DNA from 2 places in the Enterobacter sp. UPMP2060 genome. Region 1 is predicted to be linked to the other one. Evidence: predicted binding sites of a transcription regulator. Region 1 holds the regulator's gene; the other holds the start of a gene.

Region 1 (4,622 bases):
GCAGCATCGCCTGAATGGTCATCGACAGCGTGCCGGTCTTCGGATCAAGCAGACGTCCGGTACGGGAACGACCGCCCTCCACGAAGTACTCCACGGAATAGCCGCGGCTGAACAGCTCGCCCAGATACTCGCGGAACACGGTGGAGTAAAGCTTGTTGCCCTTGAAGGTGCGACGGATAAAGAACGCGCCCAGGCGGCGGAAAATCGGACCTGCTGGCCAGAAATTCAGGTTGATACCGGCAGCAATGTGCGGCGGTACCAGCCCCTGGTGATAGAGCACGTAGGAAAGAAGCAGGTAGTCCATGTGGCTGCGGTGGCAGGGAACATAGACGATCTCATGGCCATCGTGCGCCAGCTGACGCACACGTTCGGCATTATGAACGTTGATGCCCTGATACAGGCGGTTCCAGGTAAAGCCGAGAATACGATCGGACAGGCGAATCATCTCGTAAGAGAAGTTCGCTGCAATCTCTTCCATCAGCGCAATGGCGTTCTGCTGGGCTTTCTCATGCGATATTTTCTTGCTGCGCGCTTCGTCTTCAACGGCGCGGGCAATCGCTTTGGAGGCCAAAAGCTTGTTGAACAGATCCTGACGCGCCGGGAGACGCGGCCCTACGGCAGCGAGGCGCTGGCGCGCGAAGTGCATACGCGCCACGCGCGCCAGTTTTTGCGCGATGATCTTGTCGGTACCGTGCTCGTCCGCCATACGACGCAGCGAAACGGAAGGGGAGAAACGCACAAAGCTGTCGCGTCCCAGCCAGGAGACCGCGAAGAACTTCTGGATGCCGTTAAGCATGCGCAGCGGCGGGTTCTCTTCACCTTTTTCACGGCCCGGACGACGACCAAACATCACCGACACCGGCACCATCTGCACATCCAGATCGGGGTTGCTGCGGTGCAGGTCAAGATAGTCGTGGAACAGCTTGATGGACTCTTCTTTTGGCGTGTAGTAGGTAAACACGCGCGGTCCACCGTGAATGAACACGTAGCGCGGCAGCAGCGTACCGTCAACTTCAAGCGGTTCAAGCGGGTCCGGTAAGTCATGCGCCAGACACTGGGCGCGAAGCGTCAGTAAGTCTGCCTTCGAGTTATAAGGCAAAACGTACATAATAGGACGCGAGGTATCGAGCCCCAATTCCAGCGCGGGTTCTGCTGGGATAGACTTGCTTTTTACCAGGATGCTTAATGGTAAATTAAGTAATTTGTAGTAAATTCGTGGCCAGCCGGACATAAACGATGTAAAGCCTCTGGTTAATAATGCAATTGCGGCGCAAGGATAACAGAAAGCGCGCAAAATTTCTGTTGTTACCCGTCATACTTCAGGCTGTAGCGAAACGCGCTACAGTTCCTGTTACTGACGCTTTTTTTCATAAAAGGTTCTTTTAATGGCCAATAATACCACTGGGTTAACGCGTATCATCAAAGCCGCCGGCTATTCATGGAAAGGTTTCCGTGCCGCGTGGATCAACGAAGCCGCCTTTCGCCAGGAGGGCGTCGCCGCTATCATCGCGGTGATCATCGCCTGTTTCCTTGATGTTGATGCTATTACCCGCGTACTTCTAATCGGTTCCGTGCTTCTGGTGATGATAGTGGAAATTCTTAATAGCGCTATTGAAGCCGTTGTTGATCGCATTGGTTCAGATTTCCACGAGCTTTCTGGCCGCGCAAAAGACATGGGCTCTGCTGCCGTGTTGCTGGCGATTATCACTGCCGTTATCACCTGGGTCACGCTGCTTTGGTCGCATTTCCGATGAGCCTCGAGGAATAATTAAGTCCCTGGTTTTTTGTGCAGTTTTTGGTTCCAAAATCGCCTTTGACTGTATATACTCACAGCATAACTGTATATACACCCAGGGGGCGGAATGAAAGCGTTAACGACCAGGCAGCAAGAGGTGTTTGATCTCATCCGGGATCATATCGGCCAGACGGGTATGCCACCCACGCGTGCGGAAATCGCGCAGCGTCTGGGCTTCCGTTCTCCGAATGCTGCCGAAGAACACCTGAAAGCGCTGGCGCGTAAAGGCGTGATTGAGATTGTTTCAGGCGCGTCACGCGGTATCCGCCTGCTGGTGGAAGAAGAGACGGGCATTCCGCTGATAGGCCGTGTTGCCGCCGGTGAGCCTTTACTGGCACAGCAACATATTGAAGGCCACTACCAGGTCGATCCTGGCATGTTCAAACCGAGCGCAGATTTCCTGCTGCGCGTTAGCGGTATGTCGATGAAAGACATCGGTATTCTTGATGGCGATCTGCTTGCGGTGCACAAAACGCAGGATGTGCGTAACGGCCAGGTAGTTGTCGCGCGCATTGATGATGAAGTTACCGTCAAGCGTCTGAAAAAACAGGGTAACACCGTTCAGCTGCTGCCTGAAAACAACGAGTTCTCCCCGATTGTGGTCGATCTCCGCGAACACAACTTCTCTATCGAAGGACTGGCGGTTGGGGTCATTCGCAACGGTGAATGGCTGTAATCTCTTCCTGACAGGCTATGGCGCCGCTGTAGCCTGCTTCATTCTCCACTCCCGGTATTTTTCATGTCACTGCTGACGGAATCAGATAAGGCATTGTGGCGTCTCGCTCTGCCGATGATTTTCTCCAATATCACCGTGCCCTTGCTGGGGCTGGTCGATACTGCCGTTATTGGTCATCTTGATTCGCCTGTTTATCTTGGCGGCGTGGCGATTGGCGCGACGGCAACCAGCTTCCTGTTTATGCTGCTGCTCTTTTTGCGCATGAGCACCACCGGGCTCACGGCACAGGCTTATGGTGCAAAAGATCCGCTGCGTCTGGCGCGCGCGCTGGTCCAGCCGCTGATCCTTGCGCTTGGCGCGGGAGTGTTAATCGTTTTATTACGTACGCCCCTGATCGACCTTGCGCTCCATGTTGTCGGCGGCAGCGAGGCGGTACTGGCTCAGGCGCGCCGTTTCCTTGAAATTCGCTGGCTCAGCGCGCCCGCCTCGCTGGCAAACCTGGTTCTGCTGGGGTGGCTACTGGGCGTGCAGTACGCCCGTGCGCCAGTGATTTTGCTGGTGGCAGGCAACCTTCTCAACATTGTGCTGGATGTCTGGCTGGTAATGGGCCTGCATATGAACGTGCAGGGCGCGGCGCTGGCGACGGCGATTGCCGAATACGGAACCTTGATTATCGGTCTGTGGATGGTCTGGCGCGTGCTGGCGATGCGCGGGATCTCCCTGGCGCTGCTCAAAACCGCATGGCGCGGCAATATCCGTAAGCTGCTGGCGCTCAATCGTGACATCATGCTGCGCTCGCTGCTGCTTCAGCTCTGCTTCGGCGCGCTGACGGTTTTCGGGGCCCGACAGGGGCCAGAAATCGTCGCGGTCAACGCGGTATTGATGACGCTGCTGACCTTTACCGCCTACGCGCTGGACGGATTTGCCTATGCGGTAGAAGCGCATTCCGGGCAGGCGTACGGGGCGCGCGAAAGCGGGCAGCTTAGGGACGTCTGGCGGGCAGCCTGCCGCCAGTCTGGGCTGGTGGCGCTGGTGTTCGGCCTGGTTTACGCCTGCTTTGGTGAGCAAATTGTCGCGTTGCTTACGTCTCTTCCTGCGCTGCGCGAGCTGGCGAGTCACTATCTCATCTGGCAAGTCATCTTACCGGTGGTCGGCGTCTGGTGTTATCTGCTGGACGGCATGTTTATTGGTGCGACGCGCGGAGCGGAAATGCGTAACAGCATGGCGGTCGCGGCGGCCGGGTTTGGTCTGACGCTGCTGACGCTTCCCTGGCTGGGTAATCACGGTTTGTGGCTGGCCCTGGCCGTTTTCCTCTCGCTGCGAGGGATATCGCTGGCTTTTATCTGGCACCGCCACTGGCAAAACGATACCTGGTTCCCTTCACGTCACGATATATCGTGACGGTTAAAGATTCCGAATATCAAATCAACTGCCGAATCCTTAACTACAATAATTATCACGTCCAGCAGAAAAGAACGTAACGGACGTTACGACCCGACGCTTAACTAAGAGGACACGATGATGAATAAAGACGAAATCGGCGGCAACTGGAAGCAGTTCAAGGGTAAAGCGAAAGAACAGTGGGGTAAGCTGACCGATGACGATATGACCGTCATTGAAGGTAAACGCGATCAGCTTGTCGGTAAAATCCAGGAGCGTTACGGCTACGCAAAAGACCAGGCGGAAAAAGAAGTGGGCGACTGGGAAAAACGCAACGACTACCGCTGGTAACCGGGCTATACCCGCAAGTACAAGGAAGTACACCCTGAGGGCGGCCATGAGCCGCCTTTGCTTTTACTACTGCTAACGCGGTTTTTTCTTCACAAGAATAGAGTGGTCGTGCTGACATGCGTCCTGATGGCGGCAGGCTTCCACTTCCACGCAGGCAGAGCACAGTCCGTGCGCTTCAATCACGTTATGACGCAGGGCAAAACCCATTTTCGCCGCCAGCGTATGCATAATATCTTCCACGCCTTCCGCAGCCTCTTCTTTCACCACGCCGCAGCGGTCGCAGATAAACATCGCCGATGTATGGGTGGGCTGATCGAACAGATGGCACAACACGTAGCTGTTGGTGGACTCAACTTTATGCACGAATCCTTGTTCCAGCAGGAAATCAAGGGCGCGATACACGGTTGGTGGTTTCGCCTG
Region 2 (4,622 bases), on a different contig from region 1:
CCTGCCAAATGACCACCAGAACCGCGATAACGGCCAGCAGAATCGTTGCCAGCGTCCACTGCATCTGCGTGAAGCTGCTCTGGTTCTCTTCGGTTGCGGCCTTCAGCAGGGTGTTGTTTTCGGCGCGCCAGCGGTTATAGACCGCTTCCATCTCGTCCTGCGCCTGCTGGGCATCCAGATCGCCATAGGCCTGGTAGTTGTCGGCACGCAGATACTCAATCGATAAGCGCATCACTTCGTGCATCTGGTTCCAGGACTTCTGCATCTCGTCGGTTAATGCCGCCTCCTGGCCGTTAACCTGCGGCAGCTTCTGCCACTCTTTGTTATAGGCTTCGGCTTTTGCCAGCGAGTCGGCTGCGGTGCCAAGCAGTTTATTGATCGCCGCAAGGGAAGCCGGGTCGCGCTGGTTTTTCAGGTAGCGGATCGCCACGCGGGTGACGGTGACGCGCGTTTTCACCAGCGTGTTCACGCTGTCGCTCAGGCTTTCCTGCTGGGCATTGAGCACGCCGGAATTCTGGAAGTTATGGCGATCGTTGCTGACGGCAGAGTAGAACAACCCTCCCGTGACAACTTGCAACAGACAGAATATGGTGAGGGCAAAGATAATACCGGTAATCACGTGCAAATTTTTCAGCATAGCGGTCGTCCGTTAGAAAGGATGCAGAGGTACACCAATACTATCGTCGTATAGAATTTAAACTTTAATTTAACTCGCGCTTAACTAAGGGCTCCGGTGAGGAACCTGTTGTAAATCCGGATCATTTTTATGAGGAAGGTTAACATGAGCAGCATTGATAAAAGCGGGACGTACGCGCTCGGGACGCGGACGGTAAAACGACTGGGCTACGGTGCGATGCAGCTCGCCGGGCCGGGCGTCTTTGGTCCACCGAAGGATAAGCAGGCCGCGCTGGACGTGCTGCGCGAAGCGGTGGCGGCGGGGGTGAACCACATTGATACCAGTGATTTTTATGGTCCTCATGTCACTAACCAGCTGATCCGCGAGGCGCTTCACCCTTATCGGGACGATCTAACGCTCGTCACCAAGATTGGCGCCCGTCGCAACGACAAAGGTGCCTGGCTGCCGGCCTTTTCCGCGCAGGAACTGACCCAGGCGGTGCATGACAACCTGCGTAATCTGCAGCTGGACGTGCTGGACGTGGTGAATCTCAGAATCATGTTTAGCGCGCACGGGCCGGCGGAAGGGTCAATTGCTGAACCGCTCTCCACCCTGGCCGAATTACAGCAGCAGGGTCTGGTGCGTCATATTGGCCTGAGCAACGTCACGGCCACCCAGGTTGCGGAAGCCCAGAAAATGGTTCCGGTGGTGTGCGTGCAGAACATGTACAACATTGTGAACCGGGGTGACGACGCGCTGGTGGATCTGCTGGCGCAGCAGGGGATCGCGTATGTGCCGTTCTTCCCATTGGGAGGCTTTACGCCACTGCAATCTTCCGGGCTGAAGGCCGTCGCGGATTCACTGGGCGCAACGCCAATGCAGGTTGCGCTGGCATGGCTGCTGCAGCGTTCCCCGAATATTCTGCTGATCCCAGGCACCTCTTCCGTAGCGCATCTGCGGCAAAACCTCGCGGCGGGGGAGCTGCGTTTGCCGCCTGAAGCACTGGAAACGCTGAATTCGCTGAGGGATTAAAAGTGACACGCGCAAAGCCTGGAGGGTGCTTCCGGCTTTGCGCGCTTAGGCTCCTGTCTGACTTTTCTGCCTGTGAAGCGCTAACGCTTCCGCCACAATCTCCTGCTTGCTCTTACGCGTCTCAAAGGCGGTGGTTCTGATGTACTCCATCAGAACGGAATCGATGCGGGCGCTCAACATCCTGAGATCGGCCTCCTTTGCCAGACCGCGTGCAACACGCTTGTCTGGATAGTCACGGGCTGGCATGGAAAATATTCTCCAGTAAGTCTTGTTAATTCGTTCGGTAAAATATGCTTTTATCTGAATTAAAAGTCAATGTGTAGTTATTTAATAGTGATTTTATTTTTTATAAGTCATAATCTAGATGACTTTTATATGACTTGTGCTGTCAGGCCTGTTAACGGCGGGCAACGTTGCTAAATTAAAACCGCTCAAACTTCAACGCGTTTGGGTTCGCCTTTGGAAATGACCTTGATCCTTGTCCATAATCCGTAATACTGTATTTATATACAGTATCTGGCGAGAAAGGCATTATGGACACTCTCTTTTCTTATCACCCAAAACAAGCCATTGAATTACCTTTGTTTTTAGAACGCGTGGCCTGTGGTTTTCCCAGCCCGGCGCAGGATTATGTGGAGGATCGTCTCGATCTTAACCGGCTGGCAGTAAGACACCCCAGTGCGACCTATTTTATCAAGGTGAGTGGAGACTCCATGATTGGGGCGGGGATCGGCGACGGCGATCTGCTGGTGGTCGATCGTTCGTTAAATGCCGAACACGGGGATATCGTCGTGGCGTCGGTCGCCGGTGAGTTTACGGTGAAAGAGCTACAGACCCGTCCGGTTCTGAGACTTCTGCCGCATAATGCCCGCTATCAGCCGATTACCTTTCAGTCCGAAGAGGAGCTGCAGATCTTCGGCGTCGTCACCCACACCCTCAAAACGCATAAACATGTTCGCGCTGGTTGATGTGAATAGCTTTTACGCCTCCTGCGAGCGGGTATTCCGCCCCGATCTGCAGGGGAAACCCATCGTGGTGGTGTCCAATAACGACGGCTGCATCATTTCGCTGTCGCGGGAGGCAAAGCAGTTCGGCATAAAAATGGGTGAGCCGTATTTTAAATTCAAAGAAAAGCTATATCCGTCAAAAGTTTACGTCTTTAGCTCGAACTATGCGCTGTATGCCGATCTCAGCAGTCGGGTAATGCAAACGCTGACCGATCTCGCCCCGGCAATAGAGATTTACTCCATCGATGAGGCGTTCGTGAACGTTTCAGGGGTCAGCCACTGCCTGTCGCTGGAAGCGTTCGGTCACCAGATGCGCACGCAGGTCTTTAAAAATACGGGCCTAACCGTTGGCGTCGGTATTGCCCCGACCAAAACGCTGGCGAAGCTGGCCAACTATGCGGCGAAACGCTGGGCCAGCACAGGCGGCGTGGTCGATCTCTCAGGCCGCGAGCGGCAGCGTAAGCTGCTGGCAAAGGTTCCGGTAGAGGAGGTGTGGGGAGTAGGGCGGCGCATCACGAAAAAGCTCAATGCTATGGGGATCACCACGGCGCTGGAGCTGGCGGAAGCGTCGTCCTGGGTCATTCGCAAACATTTCAACGTGGTACTGGAGCGGACGGCCCGCGAGCTGCGCGGTGAGCCCTGTCTTGATCTGGAGGAGTTCACCCCCACCAAGCAGCAAATCATCTGTAGCCGTTCGTTTGGACACCGTATTACGCAGTACGAGGAGATGCACCAGGCCATTTGCGCCTACGCGGAACGCGCTGCGGAAAAACTGCGCGGCGAGCATCAATACTGTCGCTTTATCAGCGTGTTTGTGCGCACCAGCCCGCACGCGGACAACGAAATTTATTACGGCAATCAGGCTTCTGTCACCCTGATGACGCCTACCAATGACTCGCGCGATATCATCCGCGCCGCCACGGAGGCGCTGGGGCGTATATGGCTTGACGGATATCGCTATATGAAAGCCGGGGTCATGCTGGCGGACTTTTTCAGCAGCGGCGTCGCCCAGCTTAATTTGTTTGACGATAATCGCCTGCGCGCCAACAGCGCGGCGCTGATGGAGATGATGGACAGCCTGAATCATTCCGGCAAAGGGAAGATATGGTTTGCCGGGCAGGGTATTGAGAAATCCTGGGCGATGAAGCGTGAGATGCTGTCACCGGCCTATACGACGCGGTACGCCGATTTGCCGGTGGCGAGGTAGACGATCGTTGCGTTATTTCTTTTGCGTCAACCAGGTTGCCGCAGCCGTCAGCACGCCAATCCACGGCATTTGGCCCGCACCGGCCAGAAAGTTATGGCGATCGATCTCGTTATTTTTACGGATATCGGCAAGCCGAGTAAGCGCCTCTTTTTCATCCGCGGCGCCAATCTCCTCAAACTGTTTTTCAAACCCCTGAGCGATGAGCTGAGCGGCCGCATCGGTGTTTGCGCTCTCGATCGCAATGAGGTTCGGGCCTTTTTGGAAAAAACAGTAATCCGGCATAAGTGCTCCAGAAAGAGGAGGATACGGTAAAAACACTCTATTCCTGACGGTTAAAAAATGCACGTCATTTACGGCGGAAACAATCAATTTTTCTTTATTATTTCAGGCAGTAACTGCTCGATCACGCTGACGACCTTTCTGACGCGCTGCGGAATAAAGCGGGCGTCAGGATAGACGGCATAGAGGAAGCGATCGGGTAACCGCCAGTCGGGCAGCACCGGTACCAGCGTGCCCGCCTGCAGCGCCCTGGCCACGAGCGGTCGCTGCATGCCGCCGATACCCATGCCGGATTCCAGCGCCTGCAGCAGCGCGTCGCTGGTGTTGGCACGGAAAACGGTATTCACGTTGATCTCGACCGTTTCCTCGTCGGAAATCAGGCGCAGAGGGGCATCCAGCGGAACACCGCTGAACCGTACGTGTGGCAGCGTGGTCAGCTCGCTGACGGCGTGTACCGCCTGAAAACCGGGAGCGGCAAACA

Evidence for each region. The regulator LexA, encoded in region 1, represses DNA repair genes until DNA is damaged. The targets are predictions, from matches to a motif close to TNCTGTATGTACATACAGNA.
Region 2: the regulator LexA is predicted to act here: its motif matches at 2,144-2,163, upstream of umuD (translesion error-prone DNA polymerase V autoproteolytic subunit).

Annotation. Positions count from the first base shown of each region.
Region 1 is NZ_JBSKJQ010000011.1:69,081-73,702, reverse strand. It holds gene plsB (glycerol-3-phosphate 1-O-acyltransferase PlsB) at 1-1,231, opposite strand, end outside; gene ACWKXN_RS18490 (diacylglycerol kinase) at 1,386-1,754, shown strand; gene lexA (transcriptional repressor LexA) at 1,863-2,471, shown strand; gene dinF (MATE family efflux transporter DinF) at 2,535-3,872, shown strand; gene ACWKXN_RS18475 (CsbD family protein) at 3,993-4,202, shown strand; gene zur (zinc uptake transcriptional repressor Zur) at 4,275-4,622, opposite strand, start outside.
Region 2 is NZ_JBSKJQ010000001.1:834,646-839,267, forward strand. It holds gene tcp (methyl-accepting chemotaxis citrate transducer) at 1-637, opposite strand, end outside; gene ACWKXN_RS04120 (aldo/keto reductase family oxidoreductase) at 782-1,648, shown strand; gene ACWKXN_RS04125 (hypothetical protein) at 1,694-1,894, opposite strand; gene umuD (translesion error-prone DNA polymerase V autoproteolytic subunit) at 2,182-2,616, shown strand; gene umuC (translesion error-prone DNA polymerase V subunit UmuC) at 2,600-3,862, shown strand; gene ACWKXN_RS04140 (hypothetical protein) at 3,875-4,144, opposite strand; gene ACWKXN_RS04145 (LysR family transcriptional regulator) at 4,228-4,622, opposite strand, start outside.